Regions from separate parts of the Amycolatopsis granulosa genome, predicted to be linked through region 2. Evidence: predicted binding sites of a transcription regulator. Region 2 holds the regulator's gene; the other holds the start of a gene.
The links. The regulator HspR, encoded in region 2, represses chaperone genes until heat shock. The targets are predictions, from matches to a motif close to ANNTTGAGTNNNNNNNACTCAANNT.

Region 1 (14,924 bases), 830 kb from region 2:
GCGGTGCTGGTCAACACGGCGGCCGCGGTCGCGATCCTGGCGCTGCTGGTCCTGCTGCCGCTCACCGCGGTGGGCGTGGTGTTCCTGCTCGCCGGGGCCGCGTGGGTGACCGCCTTCGCGGTCCTGGAGCACCGCGGCTCGCGCCGGCCGCCGGAAACGCACGAAGGCCGTTCCGGCGAACCGGAACGGCCTTCGTGAAAACTGAGGGATGCTGGCGTCAGCGGGTTTCCTTGTGAACCCGGTGCGTACCGCAGTTCGGGCAGAACTTCTTCATCTCCAGGCGATCCGGGTCGTTGCGCCGGTTCTTCTTGGTGATGTAGTTGCGGTGCTTGCAGACCTCGCACGCCAGCGTGATCTTCGGTCGCACGTCGGTGGCAGCCACAGCAAAGCCTTTCTCTACACAACGAACCCCCCACAGGCGACTGTAACCTCATCAGCCGCCCCGCGTGGGGGTCCAGGGGGCTCGCCCCCTGGCGGGGGCCCGGGGGTCAGACCCCCGAGGAAATGGCGAAGCGGATCAGGCTCACGCAGTCCGTGAGCATAGTCCGCCCATCCGCGTAGCGGTGGCCGGACTTGAACCGGCGACACAGCGATTATGAGCCGCTTGCTCTACCGACTGAGCTACACCGCCTTGACCCGGCCGTCAGGCCCTCCCACCGGAGCGGGAGCGTCCTGCTGACCACCGAGCCCCAATACGGAATCGAACCGTAGACCTTCTCCTTACCATGGAGACGCTCTGCCGACTGAGCTATTGGGGCGAGTCCAACGCGTGAACGTTGAAGCCTCGAAGAGATTACATGGCCCGGTCCGGGGCTCCCGCAGGGGGGTCCCCTTTCACGTGAGCAGGGTCAGGACGGTCTCCATCTTCCGTCCCACCGACCGGGCGGTGCGCGCCTGCAGCCAGGCTTCCAGCCGGTCCTCGGCCAGCGGGCGGGAGATGAGGTAGCCCTGGGCCACGTCACACCCCATCGCCTCCAGCTGGTCCCGCGCGACGTCCTCCTCGACGCCTTCCGCGACCACCGCGAGGCCCAGCGAGTGGCCCAGCTCGACGATCGAGCGCACGACCGCCAGGTCGCCCAGATCGGTACCCATGCCGAGGACGAAACTCTTGTCGATCTTGACCTCGTCCACCGGCAGCTGCCGCAGGTAGGCCAGCGACGAATAGCCCGTGCCGAAGTCGTCGACCGCGAGCACGATGCCGAGGCCGTGCAGCTCACGCAGGATCGGCAGCGCCTTCTGCGGATCGGCCATGACACCGGACTCGGTCAGCTCGAACGTGAGCAGCTCCGGTGGCACGTCGAACCTGCGCAGCGCCCGCACGACCTTGGCCGGGAAGTCCTCGTCGGCCAGGTTGCGCACGGACAGGTTGACCGCGACGGAGATCCGCAGCCCCTCGTCCATCCACTTGCGCACCCGGATCAGCGACTGCTCCAGCACGAACCCGGTCAGCACGCCGACCAGCCCGGCCGCCTCGACGGCGGGCACGAACTCGTCCGGGTCGAGCCGGCCGAACTCGGGGTGCTGCCAGCGCACCAGCGCCTCCACGCCGAGGACCTGCTTGCTCGGCAGCGACACCTTCGGCTGGTAGTGGACGCTGACCTGACCCTCCTCGATGGCCTGCCGGAACTGGGTGACCATCTGGAACCGGCGCAGGAAGATCTGCCCCATGCTGGGCACGTACCCGCGGACCTCCTCGCCGCCGCGGGTGGCGCGGACGGCGACGTCGGCCCGCTGGAGCAGGGCGTCCACGTCGCCGGGGTCGACGGTGTCGTCGTCCGCGATGGCCGCGTAGCCGACCATCGCGTTCGCCTCGACGGTGAGCCGGTCGACGGGGTAGGGCACGGACAGCTGGGCGCGCAGCCTGCCGGCGGCGTCGTGCACGGCCTGTCCGCGCACGCCGGTGAGCAGCGCGGCGAAGGACGCGCCCTCCAGCCTGGCCAGCGGCACGTCCGGGCCGAGGGCGTCCCGCAGGCGGCGTCCGGCAGCCATCACCATGCGGTCGGCCCAGGCGTAGCCGAGGGCGTCGCTGACCGTCGAGAACACATCCAGGTCGATGCGCAGCACCGCGGCGTCGGCGGAGCCGGCGTGCTCGGCCAGCGGTTCACGCGCGACCTGCCGGAAACCGGGCCGGTTGAGCAGGCCGGTGAGCGGGTCGTGGTAGGCGTCGTGGCGCAGGGTGGCGAGCAGGCGGCGGTTGTCCAGCGCGGTCGCCAGGTGGCTGGCCATGGTGCCGAGCAGCTGGATGTCGTACTTGCCGAAGCCCCGCCAGCGGGACAGGCGGTCGTGCGCCTCGACGACGCCGAGCAGCTGGTTCGCGGTGCGCAGGGGCACCACCAGCGCTTCCTGCGCACCGCGGGTGATCAGGCCGGCGGCGATGTCGCCGTTCGCCTCGGTGACGCGGAAGTGCCGCACGTGCGACCCGGGCAACCGCAGCATCGGGTCGTCGGCGGGTGGGTCGGCCGAGGGCATCGGCTCCCCCGCGACGACGGTCCGCATGTCCGCGGTCGGTTCCAGCCGCAACCGCAGCACCACGCGACCGGCGGAGAGCTGGTCCTTGATGCGTTCGGCGATGGTCTGCCACTCGCTGACGTTGACGCCGGCCGCCAGGTCGTCGGCGCCGCTGGCCGGGCGGGCGGCGGCCTGCTGGCCGGACCGCGCGACCATCAGGCTCACGTCGGAGAGCGCTTCCATGTCCCGCTGCTCGCGCAGCAGGTCGGAGTAGGCCCAGTAGAGCGCGGACAGCCCGGCGAAGACGGCGAGCACCAGCGGCCAGGCGTTGGCGGTGCCCTCGATCACCAGGTAGCCGCTCAGGCCGACCGAGGCGTTGACGAACCCGACGACCAGGATGCGGCCGGTGAGCCGCAGCGCCGTGCCGATCCGCATGCGGCGGCGCAGCACCCGGACGGCGGCCAGGGCCAGCAAGGTGCTGGTCAGCGGCGCCGTCAGGGTGCCGGCGAGCGCGGCCGGCCAGCTCATCTCGGTGGTGCCCGCGATCAGCTGGACCAGGCCGGCCACGGCGAATGCGCTGGTGATCTCCAACAGGAACGCGCCGGCGTTGTAGAGGACGCGCCCGGAGACGCGACGGACCACGAGCGTGCTGATCCCGGCCACCAGGTGCGCGGCGAGCACGACCTCGAAAGGTGCCACGAAGAAACCGATGACCAGCGGGATCTCGGTGAAGGAAATGGTCCAGGAGATGCCCGACCGGACGTCGACGTTGATGCCGAGCTGCTCGGCGAGCAGGAAGGACAGGGCCAGCACCGGACCGATCCACCACAGCTCCGCCGAGCCGTGGAACGGCAGCCACAGCGCGACGGCCGCGGCGGTGAGCACACCGACGGAGAAGACGGTCAGCGTGTAAAGCCGGAAGCGGCGCTCGTCCGCCCGCGCCTCGGCACCACCAGAATTGGCGGCTGCCGCCGGGATGGGGCCGTCCGGCTTGCCATCGGAGTCCGGCATGCAACCTCCTTCCACCCACTCGCCCCAGTGCGCCCGCCGGTACCCATCGCACACGGAACCGTGATCCCGGTGCGAATGAGGGGATCACTGTACCCCGGAGGGCTTACTTGAGCCTCTTTCCGGCCACGATGAGATCAGCTCATGGTTAACAGCGTGCCAACTGCGGTGACCAGCGGAGACTTCCGGGTGACGGCAGCATTTCGCCGGTCGCTCCGGGTAGCCACCGTTCCGTACTAGTCGCCCACGCGATGACAGTGCGTAATTGGCCCAGCGGCATCGGGAAAAGATTCGCGGCAATGCGACGAGGCTCTCACTCCTGGGATCCGCAACGGCCACCGCTGCCCCGGTTTATTCCCGATTGCCGTCCGCTGCAAGCGAACTACCTGCGGAAACAAACCAGCCGTCGAGAAAGTTGAGCTATGCAGACTCAACCAGGTAGGGAGCAAACGATGACCGAAACCAGGCTCCTCCCCGTACTGCCCCTCGACGGCGACGTGGTGCTGCCCGGCATGATCGTCCCGCTCGAGCTCGACGGCGACTCCGGCGGCGAGACGCGCGCGGCGGTTGACTCCGCACAGGCGAAGGCACCGAGCACGTCGTCCTTCCCGGGCATCCGGTCGCTCCCGGCCGCGCAGGCCGAGGTCCTGATCGTCCCGCGGGTCCACGGGGAGTACGCCGAGCTGGGCGCGGTCGCGACCATCGAGCGCGTCGGCCGCATTCCCGGCGGCAAGGCCGCCGTCCTGCTGCGCGCCACGCGGCGCGCACGGGTCGGCCAGACCGGCGACGGCCCCGGCGCCGCGCGATGGGTGTACGCCGAGCCGGTGACCGAGCTCGCCGGCGAGCGCGCCCAGGCGCTGGCGGCCGAGTACAAGACCGTCGTGATCTCGATCCTCCAGCAACGCGGCGGCTGGCAGATGATCGACGCCGTGCAGCAGCTCGAGGACCCGTCGGCGATCGCGGACCTCGCCGGGAACTCGCCGTTCCTGAGCACCGGGCAGAAGCTGGAGCTGCTGAGCACGCTGGACGTCGCGGCGCGGCTGGAGAAATCACTGGAGTGGAGCCGGGAGTACCTGGCCGAGCTCGAGGTCACCGACACCATCCGCAAGGACGTCGCCGAAGGCATGGAGAAGCAGCAGAAGGAGTTCCTGCTGCGCCGCCAGCTGGAGGCCATCCGCAAGGAACTGGGCGAGCTGGACGGCACCGCCGACTCCGACGACTACCGCGCCCGGGTGGAGAAGGCCGACCTGCCGGAGCACGTCCGCACGGCCGCTCTGGCCGAGGTGGACAAGCTGGAGCGCACCTCCGACGCCTCGCCGGAGGGTGGCTGGATCCGCACCTGGCTGGACACGGTGCTGGAACTGCCGTGGCGGACCCGGACCGCCGACGTGCACGACATCACGGCGGCGCGGGCCGTGCTCGACGCCGACCACGCGGGCCTGGACGACGTGAAGGAGCGCATCATCGAGTACCTGGCCGTGCGGGCCCGCCGCGCGGGCGCGGGCAAGGGCCAGGTCGGCGGGCGCCACTCCGGGGCGGTGCTGGCGCTGGTCGGTCCGCCGGGCGTGGGCAAGACCTCGCTCGGCGAATCGGTCGCGAAGGCGATGGGCCGCGAGTTCGTCCGGGTCGCGCTGGGCGGGATCCGGGACGAGGCGGAGATCCGCGGCCACCGGCGCACGTACGTCGGCGCCCTGCCCGGCCGCATCGTCCGGGCGATCAAGGAGGCCGGCTCGATGAACCCGGTGGTCCTGCTCGACGAGGTGGACAAGGTGGGCGCCGACTACCGCGGCGACCCGACCGCGGCGCTGCTGGAGGTGCTCGACCCCGAGCAGAACCACACGTTCCGCGACCACTACCTCGAGGTCGAGCTGGACCTGTCCGACGTGGTGTTCCTCGCCACCGCCAACGCGCTGGAGACCATCCCCGGCCCGCTGCTGGACCGGATGGAACTGGTCACGCTGGACGGCTACACCGAGCACGAGAAGATCGTCATCGGCCGCGACCACCTGCTGCCGCGGGAGCTGGAGCGGGCCGGGCTGGGCCCCGACGACGTGCGGTTCACCGACGCGGCGCTGGGCCGGATCGCCGCCGAGTACACCCGCGAGGCGGGCGTGCGCAACGCGAACCGCACCATCGCGAAGGTGCTGCGCAAGATCGCGACCCGGGTCGCGCTGGACGAGGCGACGCTGCCGGTGACCGTCGACGCGGCCGACCTGGAGGGCTACCTCGGCCGACCGCGGCACCTGCCGGAGTCGGCGCTGCCCGCGTCGACCCAGCGGACCGCGATCCCCGGCGTCGCCACCGGTCTGGCCGTGACCGGCGCGGGCGGTGACGTCCTCTACATCGAGGCGTCGCTGGCCGACCCCGAATCGGGCAGCTCCGGGCTCACACTTACCGGTCAGCTGGGTGAGGTGATGAAGGAGTCGGTGCAAATCGCGCTGTCCTACCTGCGCTCGCACGGCGCCGAACTGGAACTGCCGGTCGGCGACCTGAAGGACCGTGGCGTGCACGTCCACGTCCCCGCGGGCGCGGTCCCCAAGGACGGCCCGTCCGCCGGCATCACGATGACCACCGCGCTGGCGTCGCTACTGTCCGGCCGGGTGGTGCGGGCCGACGTGGCGATGACCGGTGAGGTGTCGCTGACCGGCCGCGTGCTGCCGATCGGCGGGGTCAAGCAGAAGCTGCTCGCCGCCCACCGGGCCGGGATGAAGACGGTGATCATCCCGCAGCGCAACGAGCCGGACCTGGACGACGTCCCCGCGGACGTGCTGGCCCAGCTCGACGTGCACCCGGTGTCGAACGTCCGTGAGGTGCTCGACCTGGCGCTGGCGCCGGCCACCTCCCCGGTGGCACAGGCCGCCTGACGTGCTGCCGAGAGGCCGCCCTCCATCCCCCGGGAGGGCGGCCTCTTGTCATGCGACGGGTGCGTTTCGCGGCCGGATCGAGGACCGCGGACGCCCGGCACCACGCGGCCGGAGAACCCTGCGGTGCCGGGCGATGCGCGGTGATCACCAGGTGATTCCGGAGGTGGCGGGGCGCTCACGGGAGCGGCGGGTAGCGGGGCCGGCCCGGGAGCATTGCTTGTCGTCGCCGGCCCCGGGCGTGGTGCGGCGGGAGCGGTCCGCGCCGACCGTCCACAGTGTCCGGATCTCGCCGGTCTTCGTCATGGTCCGGGTCGCGCGCCGGCCTCGGCCTCGCCGCGCTGGTGGCACCGTCGCCATTCCACTGTCGCCACGCCACCGAGCACCACGTCCACCACCCGTTCCGCCAGATCGTCGGTGACCGGGAGGTGTCCGAACAGGACACGGTAGTAGGTGGTGGACGCGAGCATGTCCAGCACCAGATCGAGGTCGAGCTCCGGGTCGAGGTCACCGCGGTCGATGCCGCGCCGCAGCGCCGCCGCGGTGGACGACCGTCGCTTGTGGAAGTACTCGCGCAGGAACAGCTCGGCCAGTTCCGGGTCGTCGGCGAGGTCGGCCACCAGCGCGGGCAGCACGCGGCGCCCGATCCTGGTGGTGAACGCCTCCGTCAGCGAGTGGATGCCCGCGATCAGATCGCAGTGCGTGCAGCCGGTGTCGGGCGTCGGCGCGGCGCCGACCGTGGTCACCAGGGCGTCGACGACCAGGTGCTGACGGCCGCGCCAGCGCCGACGCAGCGCGGGCTTGCTGGTGCCGGCCCGTGCAGCCACCGCTTCCAGGGTGAGCCCCGCGTAGCCCACCTCGTTCAGCACGTCGACGGCGGCATCGCGCACGGCGACGTCGATGCGGTGGTCGCGCGGCCTGCCGGCGCGGCTGTTCGTCACGGCGCCCAGTCTACCACTTGCGTTCCGTTCCGGAACGGAACATAATCGCTTCCGTGTCCATCACCTCGACATCAGAAGGCGTGTTCTCGCCCCGCTACCGCGCCCGCACGGCCGGCATCGTGCTCACCGTCGGACTCGTCGCGCTCGAATCCCTGGGCGTGGCGACCATCCTGCCGGACATCGCGCGCGGGCTCGGTGGCCTCGGCTCCTACGGCTGGGGCCTGGCGGCGTTGATGCTGGCGAACATCGTCGGCACCGTGCTGGCCGGGCACGCCGCCGACCGCGGCGGTCCGGGCCGGCCGCTGGCGCTGGGGCTGGTGTCGTTCGCCGCCGGCAGCGTGGTGGCCGGGCTCGCCCCGACGTGGCCACTGTTCCTGGTCGGCCGGTTCGTGCAGGGGCTGGGCGTGGGCGCGGTGATGGCGATGGCCTACACGCTGATCGGCCTGGTCTACCCGGAACGGCTGCGCGCCCGGATGTTCGCGCTGCTGTCCTCGGCGTGGACCATTCCTTCCCTGGTCGGCCCGGTGATCGCCGCGACGGTCGCGAGCACGATCGGCTGGCGGTGGGTGTTCCTGTTCATGATCCCGCTGGCCGCGGTGGCCGCCTGGGGCACGCTGCCCGGCCTCGAGCGGCGGGAGCCCGGCCCCGCGGTCACGTCCCGGTGGCGCCCGCTGATCGGCAGCATCGCGCTCACCGCCGGCACCGGCCTGCTCCTGGCCGCGCTGGAGCTGCGCACGATCGCCCTGCTGGCCCCGCTCGCCGTGGCCGGGCTCGCGGTTGCCGTGGTCGCGCTCCGGCAGATCACCCCGGCCGGGACCCTCGCCGTCCGACGGGGCGTACCCGCCGGGGTGGTCGTCCGGTTCCTGCTGTGCGCGGTGTACTTCGGCACCGAGGCGTTCCTCCCACTGGGGCTGACCCAGCTGCGGCACCTCGACGCGTTCGAGGCGGGACTGGGCCTGTCGGCGGGTGCGCTCACGTGGGTGGCCGGTTCCGCGCTGCAGGCCAAGTGGGATCGCCACCGGCGGGTCACCGTGGCGCTGGGTTTCGCGGTTCTGGTCGCCGGAGTCGCGGTGCTGGCGTTCGGTGTGCTCGTGGGGCCGGGACTGCTCGCCGTGCTCGGCTGGGCGATCGGCGGCGTGGGCATGGGTGCCGCGTTCAACGCCGCCACCACCGAGACGCTCGGCCGCACGCCGGAGGAGCAGCAGGGGTCGGTCAGCGCGTCGCTCCAGCTGGCCCAGACACTCGCGACCGCCGTCGCGAGTGGACTCGGCGGCGCGCTGATCGCCCACCAGGGTCCGGTACCGGGCGCGTTCCTGGTGGTCTTCCTCGGCACCGCGGTCCTCGGTCTCGCCGGGGTCGTCGCGGCCCGGCGGCTCAGCGGAGCTGAGGTGTGATGCAAATCTCCCTCGTTCGCCGCTTGCCGCGATGATCCCTCCTGGGTTAGCACTCTTAGCAGGAGAGTGCTAACTGAAGAGAGGCCTTGACGGTCCGAGGAGGCAGCTTGAGCAGCGCGCATCGTCCTGCGTGGAAAGCCCGATCTGTTTCGCACCCCGCCGTGCACCGGGACAGCCATGATCGCCCGCTCCGGGTGGCGATGATCGTCCCGCCCTACTTCGACGTTCCGCCGAAGGCGTACGGCGGAGTCGAGGCGGTGGTGGCCGATCTCGCCGACGCCCTCGTCGACCGCGGGCACCGGGTCACCCTCATCGGCGCCGGCCACACCGGCACGAAGGCCGGGTTCGTCCCGGTGTGGGAGCGCACCGTCCCCGAACTGCTCGGCCAGCCGTACCCGGAAGTCATGCACGCGATCGCCGCGCGCCGGGCCGTGCAACGTCTCGCCGCGAGCGAGGGGGTCGACGTGGTGCACGACCACTCGCTGGCCGGACCGCTCAACGCACCCGCCTACGGGGTGCCGACGGTGGTCACCGTGCACGGGCCGGTGGGCGAGGACATGGCGCGCTACTACGGGGAACTGGGCGACGACGTGCACCTGGTGGCGATCAGCGACCGGCAGCGGGAGCTGGCGCCGGGTCTGAACTGGATCGGCACCGTCCACAACGCACTGCGCCTGGCGGACTGGCCCTACGAGTCCGAAAAGGACGACTACGCGCTGTTCCTCGGCCGGTTCCACCCGGACAAGGCGCCGCACCTCGCGCTCGAGGCCGCGCACCGCGCGGGGCTGCGGCTGGTGCTGGCCGGCAAGTGCGCCGAGCCGATCGAAAAGGAGTACTTCGAGCGGGAGGTCCGGCCACGCCTGACGGACAACGACCACGTGTTCGGCGTCGCCGACGCGAGCGCGAAGCGGGAACTGCTCGCCAAGGCCCGCTGCCTGCTCTTCCCGATCCAGTGGGAGGAGCCGTTCGGCATGGTCATGATCGAGGCGATGGCGTGCGGCACCCCGGTTGTCGCGCTGCGGTCCGGGGCGGTGCCGGAGGTCGTGGTGGACGGCGTCACCGGCCTGGTGCGCGACGATCCGGCCGACCTGGTGCAGGCCCTGCACGACGTCCGGCACCTCGACCCGGCCAAGTGCCGCACGCACGTCGCGGAGCACTTCGACGTCGGCGGGCTCGGCGCCGGCTACGAGACGGCGTACCGGCGGGCCGTCGAGGTCAGCAGTCTCCGCCGCGACTACGCCGCGCTGGACTCGGCGCTCGACCGCGCCTACGACCAGATGGACAACGGCGGCCCGGCGTTGCAGCCGTCCGGAGGCCGGTCGTGACCCCGGAAGCGTTCAACGCGGGCGAGCCGGTGCCGGTGACCAGCGCGGGCGGCACGGTCACGCTCGTCGAGGGCAGCACGTTCTGCCTGTCCGGGCCGGGCGGCGACATCCAGCCGGGCACCTCGCACGGCCTGTTCTTCCGGGACGCGCGGCTGATCTCGCGGTGGGAGCTGCGGCTGGACGGGCAGCCGCCGCACCCGCTGTCGGTCATCTCGCCGGAAGCGTTCGCGGCGCAGTTCGTGCTGCGCCGCAATCCCAAACCGGGGCAGGCGGACAGCACGCTGCTGCTGGTGCGCGAACGCCTCGTCGGCGACGGTCTCCGGGAAACGATCACCCTGCGGAACCTGGGCCGGGAGAACACGGTCGCGAACCTGACGCTGCACGTCGACGCGGACTTCTCGGACCTGTTCGCGGTGAAGGAGGGCCGGCCCGCGCACGGCGGGGCGGACGCCACGGTCGCCGGCTCGGAACTGCTGCTGCGGGACCGGTCCGACGGCTCCCGCGGCCTGTCGGTCAGTGCCACCGCCGATCCGCTGGCCGCGCCCGGAGTGCTGAACTGGCGGGTCGTCGTGCCCGCGCGCGGCGAGTGGTCGACCGAGATCGTGGTCCAGCCCACCGTCGGGAACCGGCGGGTGCGGCCGCAGTTCGATCGCGGCGAGGAGGTCGCGGCCAGCGGGCCGGCCCGCAAGATCCGGGCGTGGCGCGACGTGAGCACGATGATCGCGGCCGACGATCCGGTGCTCACCCAGGTGCTGCAGCGGACCGAGAGCGACCTCGGCGCACTGCAGATCCACGACACGAGCCAGGACGGACGGCCGTTCGTCGCCGCCGGCGCACCGTGGTTCATGACCCTGTTCGGGCGGGACAGCCTGCTCACCGCGTGGATGGCGCTGCCGCTGGACGTCGGCCTCGCGCTCGGCACCCTGGAGACCCTCGCCGAGTTGCAGGGCAAACGGGTCGACCCGCTGACCGAGGAGGAGCCCGGCCGGATCCTGCACGAGCTGCGCCTCGGCCCGGACAGCGACCAGGTGCTCGGCGGCAGCCACTACTACGGCACGGTGGACGCCTCGCCGCTGTTCGTCATGCTGCTGGCCGAATGCTGGCGCTGGGGGGCGGACGAGACCGCGGTGCGGGCTCTGCTCCCGGCCGCGGACGCGGCGCTGGACTGGCTGGAGCGCTACGGCGACCGCGACCGCGACGGGTTCGTCGAGTACCGGCGCGCAACCGACCGCGGCCTGCTCAACCAGGGGTGGAAGGACAGCTTCGACGGCATCAACGACGCGGCCGGGCGGCTGGCCACCACGCCGGTCGCGCTGTGCGAGGTCCAGGGGTATGCCTACGCGGCCTGGCTGGCGCGCGCCGAACTGGCCGACGCGTTCAACGACCCGGCCACCGCCACCCGCTGCCGGGAACGGGCCGATCAGTTGCGCGAGCGGTTCGCGGAGACGTTCTGGCTGCCCGAGCAGGGCTGGTACGCCGTGGCACTGGACGGGCGCAAGCAGCCGCTGGACGCGTTGACCAGCAACACCACTCACTGCCTGTGGTCGGGCATCGCCACCGACGAGCACGCCGCCGTGCTGATCGAGCGGCTCAGCCGGCCGGAGATGGACAGCGGGTTCGGGTTGCGCACGCTGTCCTCGGCGATGGGCGCCTACAACCCGATGAGCTACCACAACGGCTCGGTGTGGCCGCACGACACGGCGATCGCCGTGGCCGGCTTGCTGCGCTACGCGCACCTGCCGGGCGCGGTGGAGCTGGCGCAGCGCCTCGCGACCGGACTGCTGGACGCGGCGGCCGCGTTCGGCGGGCGGCTGCCCGAGCTGTTCTGCGGTTTCTCCCGGTCGGAGTTCAGCCCCCCGATCCCCTATCCGACGTCGTGTTCGCCGCAGGCGTGGGCGAGCGCGGCACCGCTGCTGCTCGTGCGGTCGTTCCTCGGGCTCGAACCGCACGTCCCGCAGCGGCGGCTGGCGGTTCGCCCGCACCTGCCCGAGCGGTGGGGCCGGCTGCGCCTGTCGGACCTGCGGCTGGGCGAGCTGACCGTGCACGTCGAGGCGGACCACGACGTGGCGAAGGTGCGGGGGCTGCCGGAAGGGTGGGACCTGCGGATCACCGGGTGATCCGGATCCCCACGGGCTCGTCGCCGGCATCACGGGCGGGAACTACCTGGTCGTCGACGTGGGGAGTCCGACGCATTGGACATCCCGTGGGGCTGGCGAAGCTGGAGCCGGGCCTGGCCAAGCTCCGACCGCGACCGGGAAACAGTCTTCCCCGTTCCGGCGGGGAAGGCTCTTTACTGGTGTGCATGCTGTCGCTGCCGGATCCCCTGCCCGAGTTCGGTGACGTGCGGTTGCGTCCGTTCGACGACGGTGACGCCGACATGCTGATCGACATGTCGTCGGATCCGTACGTGCCGTTGACCGGGACGCTGCCCGCCAACGCGACGCGGGACGAGGCGCTGGCCTACATCCGGCGGCAGCACGGCCGGTTGCGGACGGGGTACGGCTACTCGTTCTGCATCGCCGACCGGCGCAGCGGCGAGCCCTGGGGGCAGATCGGGCTGTGGCTGGCCGGGCTGGACCAGGGGCGGGCATCGGCCGGGTACTGCATCGCGCCACGCAGCCGGGGGCGCGGGCTCGCCGGACACGCCCTGCGCGCGCTGACGCGGTTCGCCTGGACGATCGGCGAGGTGCACCGGGTGGAGCTGTTCATCGAGCCGTGGAACGCGGCGTCGGTGCGCACGGCGGAGGCCGCCGGGTACGAGCGGGAGGGGTATCTGCGCAGTTACCGCGAAATCGGCGGGAAACGCGTGGACATGCTGTTGTACGCGGCGGTGCGCGGGCGGCACGCGGGCACCCGGCGGCAGGCGCCCGCGTAGCCGGGCGTCACAGCTGCGCGTTGATGTCCTCCTCGGACAGCGCGTCCACCTCCAGCTAGATCTGCTCCAGCGCGCCAGCAACGGCAAACACGGTGCCCGGGACGGCAGACACGGCGGCCGGAGCGGCGAACACGGCGCGCTGTGGGCTAGTCCTTCTTCGCCCGGCTGGGTGCGACCCGGGGCGGCTCGTTCGGCTGTTTCGGGTACACCGGTGGCCAGGGTGCGTCCATCAGGCCCGCCGCCATGTCCCGTTCGGACATCTCCAGCAGCGGCTCGATGGACTGCGGCCGCGAGTACATCCCGGCCCACGGGTCACCGCGCCGGGACACCAGCTCCGGTACCGTCGTGAGGGTCAGCTCACCGGGCTCCACAGTGGACAACTCGTCCCAGCCGATGGGTGCCGACACCTGCCCACCCGGCCGTGGTCGCACGCACCAGGCACCGAACACGGTCTTGTGCGGTGCGTTCTGGTTGAAGTCCACGAAGACCCGCGCCCCGCGTTCCTCCTTCCACCACTGCGCGGTGATCAGTTCCGGGTGCCGCCGCTCCAGCTCCCGCGCGAGCGCGACGGCGGCGGCACGCACCTGGTACGAGTCCCACCGGGACTCCAGCGCCACGTACACGTGCAGCCCGCGCGAGCCGGTGGTCTTCAGGAACGATGCGATGCCCAGCGAGTCGAGCCGGTCCTTGGCCAGCACCGCCGCTTCCCGGACCTGCGCGAAGCTCACCCCCGGCGACGGGTCCAGGTCGATCCGCAGCTCGTCGGTGTACGAGGGCTCCGACGCGCGGTAGGGCCACACGTGGAACCCGATGCACCCGAGGTTCACCGCCCACAGGATGTGCGCCAGGTCCGCCGCCACCAGCGCGTCTGAGGTCGTGCCGTTCGGCGTCGACACGACCGTCGTCCGCGCCCAGGACGGAGTGGACTTCGGCACCCGCTTCTGGAACCACGACTTGCCACTCGCACCGTCCGGGTACCGCTCCAGCAGCAGCGGCCGGTCCCGCAACGTGTTCATCAGCGGGCCCTCGACCGCCTGGTAGTACCGCACCAGGTCGAGTTTGGTCTCGCCGCGTTCGGCGAAGTACACCTTGTCCGGCGACGAGATGCTGACCTCGGTGCCCTCGATGGGAACGGCGCTCACGCTTTCACCTCGCTGAACAGGGCGGTCAACTCCGCCGGCGGTACCTCTTCCAGCTGGTCGTAGCGGCACGACCCGGGTGTCCGGTCGGGACGGAACCGCACCAGCCGGGTGGCGTGCCGGAACCGGGCGGCCTGCAGGTGGTCGTAGCGGACCTCGGCGACCAGCTCGATCCGCACCGGCTCCCAGGACAGGTCCTTGCCGGCGTTCCACCGGCTCTGCGCGCCCGGCATCCGGCGCCCGTCGGGAACGAACGACGCCCATTCGCGCCACGGGTGCTGCTCCATCGCGCCCTCGCGCAGCGGTGCCAGCTCGCCGGCCAGCTCACGGCGCCGGGCGGCGGTGAAGCTGCTGGCGACGCCCACGTGGTGCAGCCGCCCGCTGTCGTCGTAGAGACCGAGCAGCAGCGACCCGACACCGTTGCCGTCCTTGTGCCACCGGAACCCGGCGACCACGCAGTCGGCGGTGCGCTCGTGCTTGACCTTCCACATCACGCGCTTGTCCTGCTCATACGGCAGGTCGCCGGGTTTGGCCATCACCCCGTCGAACCCGGCGCCCTCGAACCGGGTGAACCAGTCCTGCGCCACGTCCGGGTCCAGCGTCATCGGGGTCAGGTGCACCCGGGCGAGGGAATCGTCGAGGACTCCGTCGAGGACGTGCCGGCGGCGGTGGAACGGCTCGCCGGTGAGGTCGCCGTGGTCGAGGGCGAGGATGTCGAACGCGACGAAGCTGGCCGGTGTCTCCCCCGCGAGCTTGCGCACCCGGGACGCGGCGGGGTGCAGGCGCAGCTGGAGGCTGTCGAAGTCGAGGCCGTCCCGGGTGACGATGACGATCTCGCCGTCGACCACGCAGCGCGGCGGCAACGCGGCCTTGAGCAGGTCAACCAGTTCGGGGAAGTACCTGGTCAGCGGCCGGTCGTTGCGCGAACCCAGC
Region 2 (14,924 bases):
GCGACTGACTGAGCGGGGTGGATTATTCATGATCGTTTTCACGGCGAACGGGTGCTCTGGCCTGCTGCTGCATGGCGCGCGGCCGCGGTTGCGCGTTCATGAATAATCGATCGCGAGCATGACCGAGCACCCCGGCGCACCCCGGAGCAGCCCCGCACCCATGACCGCCGACCCCGTCAGTCCCGTACCCCGGTCCGTGCACCGGCAGGCGCCGCCTGCCGTCACGGCGATGGTGCGCCTGATCCGGGACTCCTGGGCGAAGGCCGAGCCGTACCTGCCCGAGGTGACCCAGTTCTTCTACGGGATGCTGTTCACCCTCGCCCCGGCGACGCGGGACTTCTTCCCGATCAACATGGAGGTGCAGCGCAACCGCATGGTGCGTGCGCTGGTCCACGTCGTGCAAATGGTCGACCAGCCCGACGACCTGGTGCCGTTCCTGCGGCAGCTCGGCCGCGACCACCGCAAGTTCGGGGTCGTGCCGAGCCACTACGAGGCGGTCGGCACCGCGCTGCTCGCGGCGATGAAGACCCAGCTCGGACCGGACTGGACCGACGAGGTCGAACGCGCGTGGGCGGAGGCGTTCACGATCATCGCCCGTCAGATGCAGGCAGCGGCCGCCACCGACACCAACCCGCCGAACTGGTCCGCGCGGGTGGCCGAGCACCGGCGGCTGACCTGGGACCTGGCGATGGTGCGGCTGGAGCCGGACCAGCACATCCCGTTCCGCCCCGGGCAGTACCTGAGCGTCGAGGTGCCGCAACGGCCGCGGCTGTGGCGGTACCTGTCCCCGGCGAACGCACCCCGCCCGGACGGCTCCGTGGAGTTCCACATCCGCGCCGTCGAGGGCGGCTGGGTGTCGCGGGCCATCGTGAGCCACACCCAGCCGGGGGACGTGTGGCGGTTCGGGCCACCGGTGGGCACGCTCGGCGTGGACCGGGACAGCGGCCGGGACGTGCTGATGGTCGCCGGCGGCACCGGGGTCGCGCCGATGCAGTCCATGCTCGACGACCTGTCCCAATGGGGCGAGAACCCGAAGGTGCACCTGTTCTACGGCGGCCGCACGTGGGAGGACCTGTACGCGCTGGAGATGTTGCGGATGATCGCCTCCTGCAACCCGTGGCTGACCGTGACGCCGGTGGTCGAGTCCGGGCCGCGGCCGGTCGGCGGCGAGGAGGGCACCCTGGCCGACGCGGTGACCCGGTACGGCGCCTGGCCAGGGCGGGACGTGCTGGTCGCGGGCTCGCCGGCGATGATCCGGGCGACCGTGTCGCGCATGCTGGTGGCCGGCACCGCGCTCGACCAGATCCGGTACGACCCGTTCACCATCGACTAGTCCGCGCATGGAGATCCCGGTCTCGGACGGCACCATCCGCGGGCACCTGGCCACGCCGCGGCGGGAGGTCGCCGGCGAGCCGCCGTGGCCCGGAGTCGTGGTGGTGCACGACGTGGTGGGCCTGTCGCGGGACGCGCGCAACATCACCGACCGCTTTGCCGCCGCGGGGTTCCTGGCGCTGGCCCCCGACCTGTACTCGCGCGGCGGGTTCGTCCGGTGCGTGCGGTCGGTGTTCCGGGAGCTGACCGCCGGCCGCGGGCGGGCGTTCGACGACCTCGGTGCCGCCCGGTCCGTGCTGGCCGCCCGGCCGGACTGCACGGGACGCGTCGGCGTGGCGGGGTTCTGCATGGGCGGCGGGTTCGCGCTGGTGGCCGCCTCCCGCGGGTTCGCCGCGTCCGCGCCGTACTACGGGCCGCTGCCCGCTGACCTGTCCGCTTTGGACGGAGCTTGCCCGGTCGTGGCTTCCTACGGCGGGAAGGACCGGTGGCTCAAGGGTGCCGCGGCGAAGCTGGACGCGGCGCTGTCGGCGCGTGGCGTCCCGCACGACGTGGTGGAGTACCCGACGGCCGGGCACAGCTTCGCGAACCAGTTCCCCGGCCCGGTCGACGTGCTGCTCAAGATCGCCGGGATGAGCTACGACCGCGACGCGAGCGAGGACGCCTGGCGCCGGGTGCTCGCCTTCTTCGCCGAGCACCTCCGCTGACACCCAGGACGACAGCAGCCGCCGGGGCCGGCGCTGGATGGTCCACAGTGGACGTCCCGGAGTGGATCGCCCCGGCCAGGGGGGATCGCCCCTCGGCGAACCGGTCATCGCCGCCGGCGTGGCTTCCAGACCACCAGCGCCGTTTCCTGCCTCATCGGCACCAGATCCTTGCGGTAGGACCGGTGCACCGCCGCCGCGGCCTGCTCGGCCGCCGCGTACGCGGTGGCGATCTCCTCGGTCAGTTCGGCGATCCGGGACCGTAGCGCCTCGACCTGGTTCTCCAGCTCGATGATCCGTTTGATGCCCGCGAGGTTCACGCCCTCCTCCTGGGACAACCGCTGCACCTCACGCAGCAGCGCGATGTCCCGCATGGAGTAGCGCCGCCCGCCGCCCGCGGTGCGCCCCGGCGACACCAGGCCCAGCCGGTCGTAGGACCGCAGCGTCTGCGCGTGCAGGCCGGACAGCTGCGCGGCCACCGAGATCACGAAGACCGGGGTCTCCTCGTCCGCCCCCTGCGGCAATCCGCCGAACACCTCGATCAACTCCTCTCGCGGAGCAGTTTCGTGATCTCCGGGCGCGGATCGTGCTTCTCGGCGATCTGCGCGTACGCCTCGAGCGACTCCCGCTCCGCGGACTCCAGCCGGGACGGCACGGCCACCTGCAGCGTGACGAGCAGGTCGCCCTGCGCACCGTCCCGCTTGCGGATGCCCTTGCCGCGCACCCGCAGGACCCGGCCGCTGCCGGTGCCCGCGGGCACCTTCACCGAAACCTTCCCGTCCAGCGTCGGCACCGTGATCGTCGTGCCGAGCGCCAGCTCGTGGTAGGCCACCGGAACCGTGATCGTCAGGTCGTTGCCCGAACGGCCGAACACGGGGTCCGGGTTCACGTGCACCCGGACGTAGAGGTCACCGGCCGCGGCGCCGCCCCGGCCCGGTTCACCCTGGCCGGCCAGCCGGATGCGCTGGTTGTCGTCCACCCCGGCTGGCACCCGCACCGTCAGCGTGCGCGTCTGGATGCTCACACCCTCGCCGCCGCACTCCGGGCACGGGTCGTCGATGATCCGGCCGCGGCCGCGGCAGTCGCGGCACGGCTCGGAGAACGCGAACGCCCCCTGGCTGCGGCTCACCAGCCCGGATCCCTGGCAGGTGGGGCAGGTGCGCGGCGAGGTGCCCGGGCGGGCACCGTTGCCGTGGCAGGTCGAGCAGGTCGCCGGACTGGACAGCCGCAGCGGCAGGGTCGCGCCCCGCACCGCCTCGGCGAAGTCGATCCGCACGTCCGTCTCGACGTCGGCGCCGCGCTGGCCCCGTGCCGTCGTGCCCTGCTGGCCGCGCCGGCCGAACAGGCCGCCGAGGATGTCGCCGAGCCCGCCGAAACCGCCCTGCGCGCCAGCGGTCTGGCCGAAGATGTCGCCGAGGTCGAAGCCGCCCGCGCCGCCGCCGGCACCGGGGAAGCCGAAGCCACCGGGACCGCCGCCCGACCCGAACAACTGCCGCGCCTCGTCGTACTCCTTGCGCTTGGCCGGATCCGACAGGACGCCGTACGCCTCCGAGACGGCCTTGAACTTCTGCTCGGCCTCCGTGTTGCCCGGATTGGCGTCCGGGTGGTTCGCCCTGGCCAGCTTGCGGTAGGCCTTCTTGATCTCGTCCTGTGAAGCGTCGGAGGAGACGCCCAGCTCACGGTAGAAGTCCTTACCGATCCACTCCCGCGCACTCACCGGACGTCTCCTCCTCTCGCTGTCGGAACAGGGTTACTGCTGTGTGTTCTCATCCGGCAACTGCTCGACCGGTAGCTCACCCTCGACCGGGCCGTCGCCCGGCTCGTGATCGGTGACGCCCACCAGCGCGGCCCGCAGCGTGCGGTCGCCGAAGCGGTAGCCGCGGCGCAGCACGGTCGTCACCGTCGGCCCGGACACGTCCGGCGAGGTGCTGTGCTGCACGGCCTCGTGGACGCTCGGGTCGAAGGGGTCGCCCTCCGCGCCGAACGGCTCGAGCCCGATCCGCTGCAGGCTCGCGACCAGCTTGTCCGCGACCGCCTTGAACGCGCCGGTGAGATCACCGTGCTGCTCGGCCCGTTCGAAGTCGTCGAGCAGCGGGAGCAGCTCGCCCACCACGGTGGCCTTCGCCGCGGAGACCACGGCCTCCCGGTCGCGGTCCACCCGCTTGCGGTAGTTCGCGAACTCCGCCTGCAGGCGCTGCAGGTCGGCGGTGCGCTCCGCGAGCTCCTTCTCGACCTCGGACGGCGCGGCCACCGCGTCGTCCACGATGGACTCGCCGAGCGATGGCCCGGCGGAGGCCGCCGGGGCGTCCTGGGTGGACGCTTCGGCAGCCTCCGGCTGGGTCCGCACCTGACCGGTCTCCGGGTCGATCTTGCGCCGGTCCCGGACGACCAGGGGCTCGGTGACCGGCTCCTGCTCGTCGATCTCGTTCGAGTGGCGTCCCGTCACTTCTTCTCGTCCTCGTCCACGATCTCGGCGTCCACCACGTCGTCGCCGCCCTTGCCCTCAGACGAGCCCGACGCGCCCGACGCGCCCGAGTCGGCGCCCGGAGTGGCGCCGCCGGACTGCTGCGCGTTCGCGTACAGGGCGGTGCCCAGCTCCTGCGACGCGGTGTTCAGCTTCTCGATGGCTTCCTTGATCTTGGCCGTGTCGGTGCCCTTGAGCGCCTCGTTGGCCTCGTCGATCGCGGTCTTGACCTTGCCCTTGAGGTCCTCGGGCAGCTTGTCGTCGTTGTCCTTGACGAACTTCTCGGTCTGGTAGACCAGCGTCTCGGCCTGGTTGCGGGTCTCGGCCTCCTCGCGGCGCTTGCGGTCCTCCTCCGCGTGCGCCTCGGCGTCCTTGACCATCCGGTCGATGTCCTCCTTCGGCAGCGCGGAGCCACCGGTGATGGTCATCGACTGTTCCTTGTTGGTGCCCAGGTCCTTCGCGGTGACGTGCACGATGCCGTTCGCGTCGATGTCGAAGGTGACCTCGATCTGCGGGACGCCGCGCGGGGCCGGCGGGATGCCGGTCAACTCGAACATCCCGAGCTTCTTGTTGTGCGCGGCGATCTCGCGCTCGCCCTGGAACACCTGGATCTGCACCGACGGCTGGTTGTCGTCCGCCGTGGAGAAGATCTCCGACCGCTTGGTCGGGATGGTCGTGTTGCGCTCGATGAGCTTGGTGAACACGCCGCCCTTGGTCTCGATGCCCAGCGACAGCGGGGTCACGTCGAGCAGCAGGACGTCCTTGACCTCACCCTTGAGCACACCGGCCTGCAGCGCCGCGCCGACCGCGACGACCTCGTCCGGGTTCACGCCCTTGTTCGGCTCCTTGCCGCCGGTCAGCTCCTTGACCAGGTCGGACACCGCCGGCATGCGGGTGGAACCGCCGACGAGCACCACGTGGTCGATCTGGCCGACCGAGATGCCCGCGTCGCGGATGACGTTGTTGAACGGTGCCTTGGTGCGGTCCAGCAGGTCGGAGGTGATCCGCTGGAACTCCGCCCGGGACAGGTTCTCGTCCAGGAACAGCGGGTTCTTGTCCGCGTCGACCGTGATGTAGGGCAGGTTGATGTTGGCGCTGCTCGAGCTGGACAGCTCGATCTTCGCCTTCTCCGCCGCCTCGCGGATGCGCTGGAGCGCCATCCGGTCCTTGGTCAGGTCGATGCCGTGGCTGGCCTTGAACTTGTCCACCAGCCAGTCGACGATCCGCTGGTCCCAGTCGTCACCACCGAGGTGGTTGTCACCGCTGGTGGCACGAACCTCGACGACGCCCTCGCCGATCTCCAGCAGCGACACGTCGAAGGTGCCGCCACCGAGGTCGAAGACCAGGATGGTCTGCTCCTTCTCGCCCTTGTCCAGGCCGTAGGCCAGGGCGGCCGCGGTGGGCTCGTTGACGATGCGGAGCACGTTCAGGCCGGCGATCTGACCGGCCTCCTTGGTGGCCTGCCGCTGCGCGTCCTCGAAGTAGGCGGGGACGGTGATGACCGCGTCGGTGATCTCCTCACCGAGGTAGGCCTCGGCGTCGCGCTTGAGCTTCATCAGCACGCGGGCGCTGATCTCCTGCGCCGTGTAGGCCTTGCCGTCGATCTCGGTCTTCCAGTCGGTGCCGATGTGCCGCTTCACGGACCGGATCGTCCGGTCGACGTTGGTGACGGCCTGGTTCTTCGCCGGCTGGCCGACCAGCACCTCGCCGTTCTTGGCGAATGCGACGATGGACGGGGTGGTCCGGGAGCCTTCGGAGTTGGCGATGACCGTCGGCTCGCCGCCCTCCAGGACAGCGACGACCGAGTTGGTCGTGCCGAGGTCGATGCCGACCGCTCGCGCCATGGTGTGTTCCCTCCTGGTGTGCCTTGTGCGCAGCTCTTGAGCTGCGGTTTCGCGCCCGCGTTGAGCGCTTCCCACTCAAGTTCTATCTCGGGCGCGCGATGGGCGTCAACCAGACTTGAGTGCTACTCGCTCAACCTTTCTGACAGGGTAACGAGCGGGTTCGCGCCGTTGTTCCCGGCGTCCCGGAACTTCCCGGGGGATCAAGCCTGCGCCACCGACACATCGCCGCTGGTGCTGCTGACCTCGAGGACGTGCTGGGCGGCCGGGTCCTGCGCCACGTCGATGTGCCGGTCGCCGCTCATGGTGTTCCCGGAGACGCGGTAGCGGTCCCGGGGAACGACGACGCGGACGTCGCCGCTGGCGGTTTCGGCCCGCACGTCCTGCGGGACGCTCAACCGCACCTCGATGTCGCCGGATTTGGCGTTGGTGGTGACCGGGCCAGTGACATCGCGAACCTCGATGTCACCGGAGCTGGTGCGCAGGTCGGCCGAGGCGGCGCCGTAGACGGTCAGGTCGCCGGAGCGGACCTCGCCGTTCACGGTCGTCCCCCGGGGCGCGACGATGTCGTAGTCGACCGTGCAGTCGCGGCCGCATCCGTCGAGCCGGAGCCGCCCGCCGTCGACGGTGAAGGCGTCGCCGGGCCGGTCACCCCGGTAGTGGTACGTCTGGTGCACCGAGGTGGTGGCCGTGTCCTCGATGCGGACGCGCACGTCTCCCGAGTCGTTGTCGATCTGGACCACCGAGACCGGCTGGGTGACGTCGGCGCTGGCTTCCGCACGGGCCGAGTTCGGCCACCAGTTCCACCCCAGCGCGATCCCGGCCCCGACGACGATCAAGGCGACCCCGCCGATCGCGAGTGCAGGCTTGCCCATTGCGTCCTCCCGGATCACGTTTTCGTTGTGGATCACGCTATGGCACGCGGTGGGCCACCGGTATCGGGGAAGCCCCCGGTTCCACCCGGGGGTCACCCGGAATCGCACTAGGGTGATCAGCGGCCCCTGCGGCCACACTGTGACGAGGAGGAATCGATGCCACAACCGCCGAACCCCTACGAATTCCTGCCGTCGGTGCCGTCCTTCACCGTGCGCAGCGACGACATCGCCGACGGGGAGACGCTCGCCGCTCCGCAGTTGAGCGGCATCTTCGGCGTCCCGGGTGGCGCCGACCGGTCACCGCACCTGGCGTGGGAGGGCTTCCCCGCCGAGACGAAGAGCTTCGCCGTGACCTGCTACGACCCGGACGCCCCGACGGCCAGCGGCTTCTGGCACTGGGCCGTGTACAACATCCCCGCCTCGGTGACCGAGCTGCCCTCCGGCGCCGGTGACGGCTCCGGTCTGCCGCCGGGGGCCGTGACGCTGACCAACGACGGTGGGGTGCGGCAGTTCCTGGGCGCCGCGCCGCCGCCCGGGCACGGGCCGCACCGGTACTTCTTCGTCGTGCACGCCCTGAACGTCGAGTCGCTGGACCTGCCCGACGGTGCGACGCCGGCCTTCCTCGGCTTCAACATGTTCGGCACGACCGTCGGCCGGGCGACGATCACCCCGGTGTACGAGAACAAGGGCTGACGCGCCGCGCGGTGGCGTCGCGGGCCGGCGGCGCCACCGGGGCCCCGGCAGCTCACGCGGTGACGTCGGCCGGTAGCCGGCCGCTCGGGCGCTCGGTGATGATTTCGATGTCCGGTGAGCCGTCGAGCCGCAGCGCGCAGGGCACCAGGTCGCCGCTCGCGTCGGGCGAGGTGCGCACCCACTCCTCGATCTCCCCGGCCCAGGCCGAGCTCGCGCCCGCCACGACGATGTGGTCCGGGCTGATCAGCCCCACCACCACGGTGTCCTCGCCGACCTTCCCGGCGGCGTTCTCGTGGAAGTCGTCCAGCACGATCGCGGACCCGGCGCACAGGTTGTCGTCGCCGCGGCCCAGGGTGAGCAGGGTGCCCTTCTCCGCATCGGTGTACGTCCTGAGGACCAGCCCCCGCTTGAGGTTGGTCATCGCTTCGCCCGCCAGCGCCAGGTACTCGTCCTCGCTCATCGCCTCGACCGTGTTCCGCATCAGGTGGAGCATGCCGACCCGGCCGGCGGAGGTGACCGTGGTCCGCGCGAAGCCGAGGTAGAGCCTGCCCGCCACCACCGGCACGGAGGCGTAGTGCTCCAACGGGCTGTCGTGGGTGTGCAGGACGGGCAGCCATTCGCCGTCTTCCCCGTCGTCCGCGACCGTCTCCTCGGCGCGCTCCCGCGCTGCTTCCTCGGCGGCCCGCGCCATCACCTCGCCCGCGTGTGCCAGTGCCGCGCTCCAGTCGTCACCCTCGGGGCGGTCGAACTGGTGGGTGCGCTCGACGCGGCCGAACATCCCGGCCAGGAAAACCCGGTCCACCCGGGACGGCTGCCACAGGCAGTGCACCCTGGTCACGTCCGTGGCCTGGATGTTGCGCTCCGCCTGCACCTGGCGCCACGCCTGCCGCACGGCGTCCTCGTCCTTCGCCGGCGCAACTCCCCGGGCCAGATCGTCCTCCCTGCCCTTGACCTGGAAGATGACGATGTTCATGTCCATGTCCACGCGTTCTGGACGTGGTTGAACCATGTTCGGTTGCCCGTTCAACGCGGGCTTGCCCGGTTCAACGCGGTTTGAGAAGGTACTCCACCGTCGGCCGCAGCTCTTCCGCCGTCGGCGGCTCGTCGTCGATCAGGCCCTGGATGAGCAGGCCGTCGATGCCGGCCAGGAACACCCGCAACGCCACCAGGTCGTCCGGCCGCACCATCGACGTCAGCACGTCCAGCCACCGCCGTGCGGCGGGCCGCAACTCCGGTCGCCGCGCGGCCAGCAGGTACAGCTCGTACTCCGCCATCGTCCGGCCGCGCCGCGGTCCGAGCGCCTCCGCCAGTAGCGTGGCCACTTCGGACGCCCCGCGGCTGCCCCGGGAGCGCGCCCGGTCGATCGTCCAGTACACCTCGGTCGCCATGTCGCGCGCGCACGAGATCAACGTCGCGATCAGCAGGTCGTCCAGTGTTTCGAAGTGGTACGTCGTCGAGGTCGTGGGCACCCCGGCCTCCGCGGCCACCGTCCGGTGCGTGACCCCGGCGACCCCGTCCCGCTCGATCACCCGCAGTGCCGCGTCGATGATTTCCTGCCGACGCTTCTCGCCGCGCGCCCGGCGGCCGTCGCGCTGCGGTTTCACGCCGAGCCCACCTCGATCAGCACGACCCCGCCGATCACCAGCGCCAGCCCGGCCACGATGGTCAGGTTGACCGTCTCCCCGAGGAACAGCACCCCGATCAGTGCGACGGCCGCGACGCCCACCGCCGCCCAGATCGCGTACGCCACCCCGACCGGCATCCCGCGCTTGAGCACGCTCGCGAGCGCGGCGAACGCGACGAGGTACCCGGCCACCACGACCAGCGAGGGCCACAGTTTGGTGAAGCCCTCCGACAACTTCATCGAAACAGTAGCGGTGACCTCGGCCGCGATGGCCAGAGCGAGGAGCAAATAGGCAACCATCTCGTTAAACTACCGGTACGATCGTCCCGGTATCCAGCGAGTCCTACGCCACACTCGTGGGACTCGAGTCGCGCCGATCGGTTACTCATGGGTAAATCCGGTTAGGCTCCCGCCAACCCACCACACGGACGAAAGGCCCCGATCATGGGTGCACTGCAGATCACGCTGGGCGTGGTCGGCGTCGCCGTAAGCATCGTCGCTTGGATCATGTTCGGCACCGGCGTGTACCGGATGGTCCGGATCATCCGGCTCGGACAACCGGACGGCACGCGCAACGGCCCGTTCGGGCCGCGCCTCGCCACGCTGATCAAGGAGTTCGCCGCCCACACGCGGATGAACAAGTTCCGCCACGTCGGCCCCTGGCACTGGCTGGTCATGTGGGGCTTCCTGATCGGCTCGCTGTCCTGGTTCGAGGCGTACGGCGAGACGTTCGACCCGCACTTCCACTGGCCGGTCATCGGCGCCTGGAGCATCTGGCTGCTGCTCACCGAACTGCTCGGGCTGGGCACCGTGGTCGGCGGCCTCGCCCTGGTGGTCGTCCGCCAGCTCAACCACCCGCGCCGCGCCGACCGGCAGTCGCGCTTCGCCGGGTCGAACTTCAAGCAGGCCTACTTCGTCGAGACCGTGGTGATCGTCGAGGGCCTGGGCATCCTCGGCGTGAAGGCGTTCAAGATCTCCAGCGGCATCGAGGACCCGGCGCTGTGGACGAGCTTCGTCACGAAGCCGCTCGCCGAGATCCTGCCGGCCAGCACGGTCGCGGTCACCATCACCGCGCTGGTCAAGCTGCTGTCCGGGATGATCTGGCTCTACGTCGTGGGCCAGACGCTGACCATGGGCGTGGCCTGGCACCGGTTCAGCGCGTTCTTCAACATCTACTTCAAGCGCGAGGACGACGGCGGGGTCGCGCTGGGCCGGCTCAAGCCGATGATGAGCGGGGGCAAGCCGCTCGACTTCGAGGAGGCCGACCCGGAGAAGGACGTCTTCGGGGCCGGCCGGGTCGAGGACTTCAGCTGGAAGGGCTGGCTGGACTTCACCACCTGCACCGAGTGCGGCCGCTGCCAGTCGCAGTGCCCGGCGTGGAACACCGGCAAGCCGTTGTCGCCGAAGCTGGTCATCACGCAGCTGCGCGACCACGCCTACGCGAAGGCGCCGTACCTGCTCGCCGGTGGCAAGAAGGACGTCACCGGGGAAGAGGTGGGCCTGACCGGCGAGAACCCGTACGCCGGCATCGACGTGCTCGCCCTGGCCGAGGCGGAGCGGCCGCTGGTCGGCGATGACGGCGGTGTCATCGACCCGGACGTGCTCTGGTCGTGCACCACCTGCGGTGCCTGCGTCGAGCAGTGCCCGGTGGACATCGAGCACGTCGACCACATCGTCGACATGCGGCGCTACCAGGTGATGATCGAGTCGAACTTCCCGACCGAGCTGAACGGGATGTTCAAGAACCTGGAGAACAAGGGCAACCCGTGGGGCCAGAACGCCAAGGACCGGTTGGCCTGGGCGGAGGACCTGGACTTCGAGGTGCCGGTGTTCGACGGCGAGCTGGGCGACACCGAGTACCTGTTCTGGGTCGGCTGCGCCGGTGCGTTCGAAGACCGCGCGAAGAAGACGACCCGCGCGGTCGCCGAGCTGCTGCACATCGCCGGGGTCAAGTACGCGGTGCTCGGCCCGGAGGAGTCCTGCACCGGTGACCCGGCCCGCCGCGCCGGCAACGAGTTCCTGTTCCAGATGCTCGCGCAGCAGAACGTCGAGGTGCTGAACTCGGTGTTCGAGGGGCGCGAGCCGGGCAACCGCAAGATCGTCGCGACCTGTGCGCACTGCTTCAACACCCTCGCCAACGAGTACCCCGAGCTGGGTGGGCAGTTCGAGGTGGTGCACCACACGCAGCTGCTGAACCGCCTGGTGCGGGAGAAGCGGCTGGTGCCGGTGGCGCCGATCGCGGACGACGTCACCTACCACGACCCGTGCTACCTCGGCCGCCACAACAAGGTGTACGAGGCGCCGCGTGAGCTGGTCGGCGCGTCCGGCGCGCAGTTCCGCGAGATGCCGCGGCACGGGGACCGGTCGATGTGCTGCGGCGCGGGCGGTGCCCGGATGTGGATGGAAGAGAAGATCGGCAAGCGGATCAACATCGAGCGCGTGGACGAAGCGCTCGGCACCGCACCGTCGAAGATCGCGACCGGCTGCCCGTTCTGCCGGGTGATGCTCACCGACGGGGTGACCGCGCGGCAGAACGACGGCAAGGCGAGCGAGAAGGTCGAGGTCGTGGACGTCTCGCAGCTGCTGTTGTCGGCGGTCAAGCGCCGCCCGCAGCCCGAACCGGCGCCCGGCGCGGAGTCGCTGCCCGCCGTCGAGTCGGACCCGCTGGAGGCGGACGCCCGGACCGACAAGGTGCCCACCGGAACCCCGCTGCCCGCCGAGGACAAGTAGCCCGGCGAGCTCGGACCGCGGGGGCGCCACCGGAACTGGTGGCGCCCTCGCGCGTAAGAGACCAGCTCAGTCGCGCAGGGCGGCGGCTGCTGCCGCGGACATCGTGGATTTGATCGTTCCCAGCGTGCCGGTGTCCTTGCCGGCCGGCGCGCGCACCCGATAACCGGGCAGCTGCTCCGAGATCAGAGCCGGCGGCACCGGTCACAGCGCGGCTCGGGCGTCCAGGCCCGCGCCTGCGCGCCGAGTTCCGCGCGGATCCGGTGGCGCGGCTTGACGTTTCCGGCCTCGTCCTGCCACGGCGTGCCGAACACCCGCATTTCGCGTCGCCGTTCCCCGCACACCGGACAGCGCACGCGGCGGAAGACCCGACGGCTCGCCACCTGGCCGTGCCGCCCTCCCGACATGTCACCCCTTCCGCACCCGGAAGTTGGACGAGCCGGAATGCTATCCACAGTGTGCCGCGGCGAGCACGAGTGGAGCCGGCCCGGTGCGTCCGCGACAGTGGGCGGGCGGGCTCGACGTGATGCTTCCGCGTCCCGCCGGCCACCTCAATAGCCCGATCGAGTCAAACCGGCCAACCGGGACACCAAGGTATTTCGGGCCAATGAGGCCATAGGTCGTGCGGACCGCACGCGTCACCCAATACGGTGACGATCATGACTGCACACCGACGCACGGTGGGCTCGGGTGAGCTCGCGGCCGAGCTCGGCCTGTCGCGGCGTTCGATCAGCCGGTACGCCGAGCGCGGCTGGATCAAACCGGCACTCGTCACCCCCGGCGGCCAGTACCGCTGGGATGTCGAGGACGTGCGCAACCAGCTCGAGGCACTGCGGGACCGGCACACCAACCAGCGCCGCCTGTCCACCTAGGACCAGAAAGCGCTTTCCCACCCACCCGCCATCCGCGCGTGTTCACCGCCCCGGGCGCCGTGTTGGCCGCTCCGGTCGGCGTGTTGGCCGCTCCGCGCCACGTGTTGGCCGGGACATCGCATCGTCTCGGGCGCCGAGCCCGGGGCGGCAGCCGGCCCGGGCCGCACCTCGCCCGCCCGAGAGGCAGCCCGGGCCGGGAGTGCGGCTCTCGCCACAGCGCAGAAGCGTTAGCAGCGCCGCTTGTCGTCATCGACACAGGGACACCGCCCGCAGCCGCAGGTACCGTTGGGCGGCGCCCGGGCCCGACCGCCCGGGACGGCCGGCCCTGACGGGCCGGAAGCACGTCCCACTGCCGGGACCCGATCGGGACCACCCCGGCTTTTCGGAAGGAACTCCCTTGCGGCGAAAACTGCCGCCGATGATCCGCGCGCTCGGAAACCACAACTACCGCCTGTGGGCGGCCGCCGATCTCGTGTCGGTGACCGGCACGTGGATGCAGGTCCTCGGTCTGAACTGGGTGGTGCTGGCCCGCACCGGCTCGGCCACTTCGGTCGGGCTGTCGGTGGTGCTGTCCACCGTCCCGGCCCTGCTCGTCGGGCCGTGGGCGGGCGCGATCGCCGACCGCTTCCCGCCGCGGCGGATCATCCTCGCGGGCCAGACCACGCACCTGGTCATCGCGCTGCTCCTGGGCTTCATGGTGTGGCGGGACATGCCGCTGGCCACCGTCTTCGGCCTCACCGCGCTCGCCGGGCTGGTGGGCGCGTTCGAATCGCCCGCGCTGGGCCGGTTCGCCGGGCAAGTGGTACCCCGGCGCGACCTGGGCAACGCCCTCGCGCTCGGTTCGATCGTCAACTCCGCCGGCCGCGTCCTCGGCATGAGCCTCGCCGGCGTGCTCGCCGCCGCGGTCGGCAACGCCCTGCTCTTCGTGCTCAACGCGGCCAGCTTCGTGGCCGTGATCGTCACGATCCTCGTCATCCGCACGCACGAGTTGCACCCGCTCGCCGTCGCCCGGCCGGAGCGTGCCGGGGTGCGCGCGGGCCTGGCCTACGTGCGCGGCAGCCACCGTCTGGTCGTGTTGTTCACCCTCGGGTTCGTGCTGTCCGGTCTGGGCCGCAACTACCAGGTGACCATGGCCGCGATGGCCGACGGCCCACTGCACGCGGGGGCCGCCGGTTACGGCCTGCTGTCCGCCGTCTTCGCGGTCGGCACCGTGATCGGCGGCGTCGTCGCGGCGCGGGTCCGGGAGCTCACCCTGCCGCTGCTGCTCGGCGCCGCCGTGGTGACCAGCGTCCTGCAGGGGGTCAGCGGGTTCCTGCCCGGCATGCTGGGGTTCGGCGCCGTGATCCTGCCCATCGCCGCCGGGGCGGTCCTCATCGACACCGCGAAGAGCACGCGCCTGCAGCTCGACTCGGCGGAGGACATGCGCGGCCGGGTGCTCGCGATCGACGGGGCGGTCGCGGCGGCCGCGGGCGCCACCGGCGCGCCGCTGCTCGGCTGGATGTGCGAGCGGCTCGGTGCCGGGCACGCGCTCATGGTCGCGGGTGCGGTCACGCTGGTGGCCACCGCGGTGGCGATCCTCGCGGTGCAGCGAGCGCGCCGCCACGCCGTCGAACCGGTGCTCGTGGCGTCAGCGGCGTGAGGCGGACATCTCCTCGGCGCTGACGATCGGCGCCGAGCCGGCCAGCGGACGGCCGGCCGACTCGCGGGTGCAGAAGATGCAGATCGCACCGATGATCCCGGCCGCGATCAGGTAGTACGCGGGCCAGTTCAGGTCGCCGGTGCCGGCCACCAGCGC

Region 1: lon (endopeptidase La) is a predicted target of HspR. The motif match lies at 3,869-3,893, and genes of this name have one in related genera.

Annotation. Positions count from the first base shown of each region.
Region 1 is NZ_JAANOV010000001.1:2,701,403-2,716,326, forward strand. Features, by position in the region: gene FHX45_RS13055 (hypothetical protein) at 1-198, shown strand, start outside; gene rpmG (50S ribosomal protein L33) at 218-382, opposite strand; tRNA gene FHX45_RS13065 (tRNA-Met) at 559-631, opposite strand; tRNA gene FHX45_RS13070 (tRNA-Thr) at 686-758, opposite strand; gene FHX45_RS13075 (putative bifunctional diguanylate cyclase/phosphodiesterase) at 835-3,459, opposite strand; gene lon (endopeptidase La) at 3,909-6,320, shown strand; gene FHX45_RS13085 (TetR/AcrR family transcriptional regulator C-terminal ligand-binding domain-containing protein) at 6,620-7,258, opposite strand; gene FHX45_RS13090 (MFS transporter) at 7,312-8,652, shown strand; gene FHX45_RS13095 (glycosyltransferase family 4 protein) at 8,814-9,977, shown strand; gene FHX45_RS13100 (glycogen debranching N-terminal domain-containing protein) at 9,974-12,094, shown strand; gene FHX45_RS13105 (GNAT family N-acetyltransferase) at 12,280-12,852, shown strand; gene ligD (non-homologous end-joining DNA ligase) at 12,999-13,994, opposite strand; gene FHX45_RS13115 (ATP-dependent DNA ligase) at 13,991-14,924, opposite strand, start outside.
Region 2 is NZ_JAANOV010000001.1:3,529,480-3,544,403, forward strand. Features, by position in the region: gene FHX45_RS17230 (globin domain-containing protein) at 161-1,333, shown strand; gene FHX45_RS17235 (dienelactone hydrolase family protein) at 1,341-2,036, shown strand; gene FHX45_RS17240 (heat shock protein transcriptional repressor HspR) at 2,141-2,578, opposite strand; gene dnaJ (molecular chaperone DnaJ) at 2,575-3,750, opposite strand; gene grpE (nucleotide exchange factor GrpE) at 3,784-4,479, opposite strand; gene dnaK (molecular chaperone DnaK) at 4,476-6,341, opposite strand; gene FHX45_RS17260 (DUF4097 family beta strand repeat-containing protein) at 6,542-7,213, opposite strand; gene FHX45_RS17265 (YbhB/YbcL family Raf kinase inhibitor-like protein) at 7,370-7,906, shown strand; gene FHX45_RS17270 (hypothetical protein) at 7,959-8,879, opposite strand; gene FHX45_RS17275 (TetR family transcriptional regulator) at 8,950-9,510, opposite strand; gene FHX45_RS17280 (DMT family transporter) at 9,507-9,830, opposite strand; gene FHX45_RS17285 ((Fe-S)-binding protein) at 9,975-12,260, shown strand; gene FHX45_RS17290 (hypothetical protein) at 12,327-12,458, opposite strand; gene FHX45_RS17295 (MerR family transcriptional regulator) at 12,917-13,129, shown strand; gene FHX45_RS17300 (MFS transporter) at 13,548-14,768, shown strand; gene FHX45_RS17305 (MFS transporter) at 14,757-14,924, opposite strand, start outside.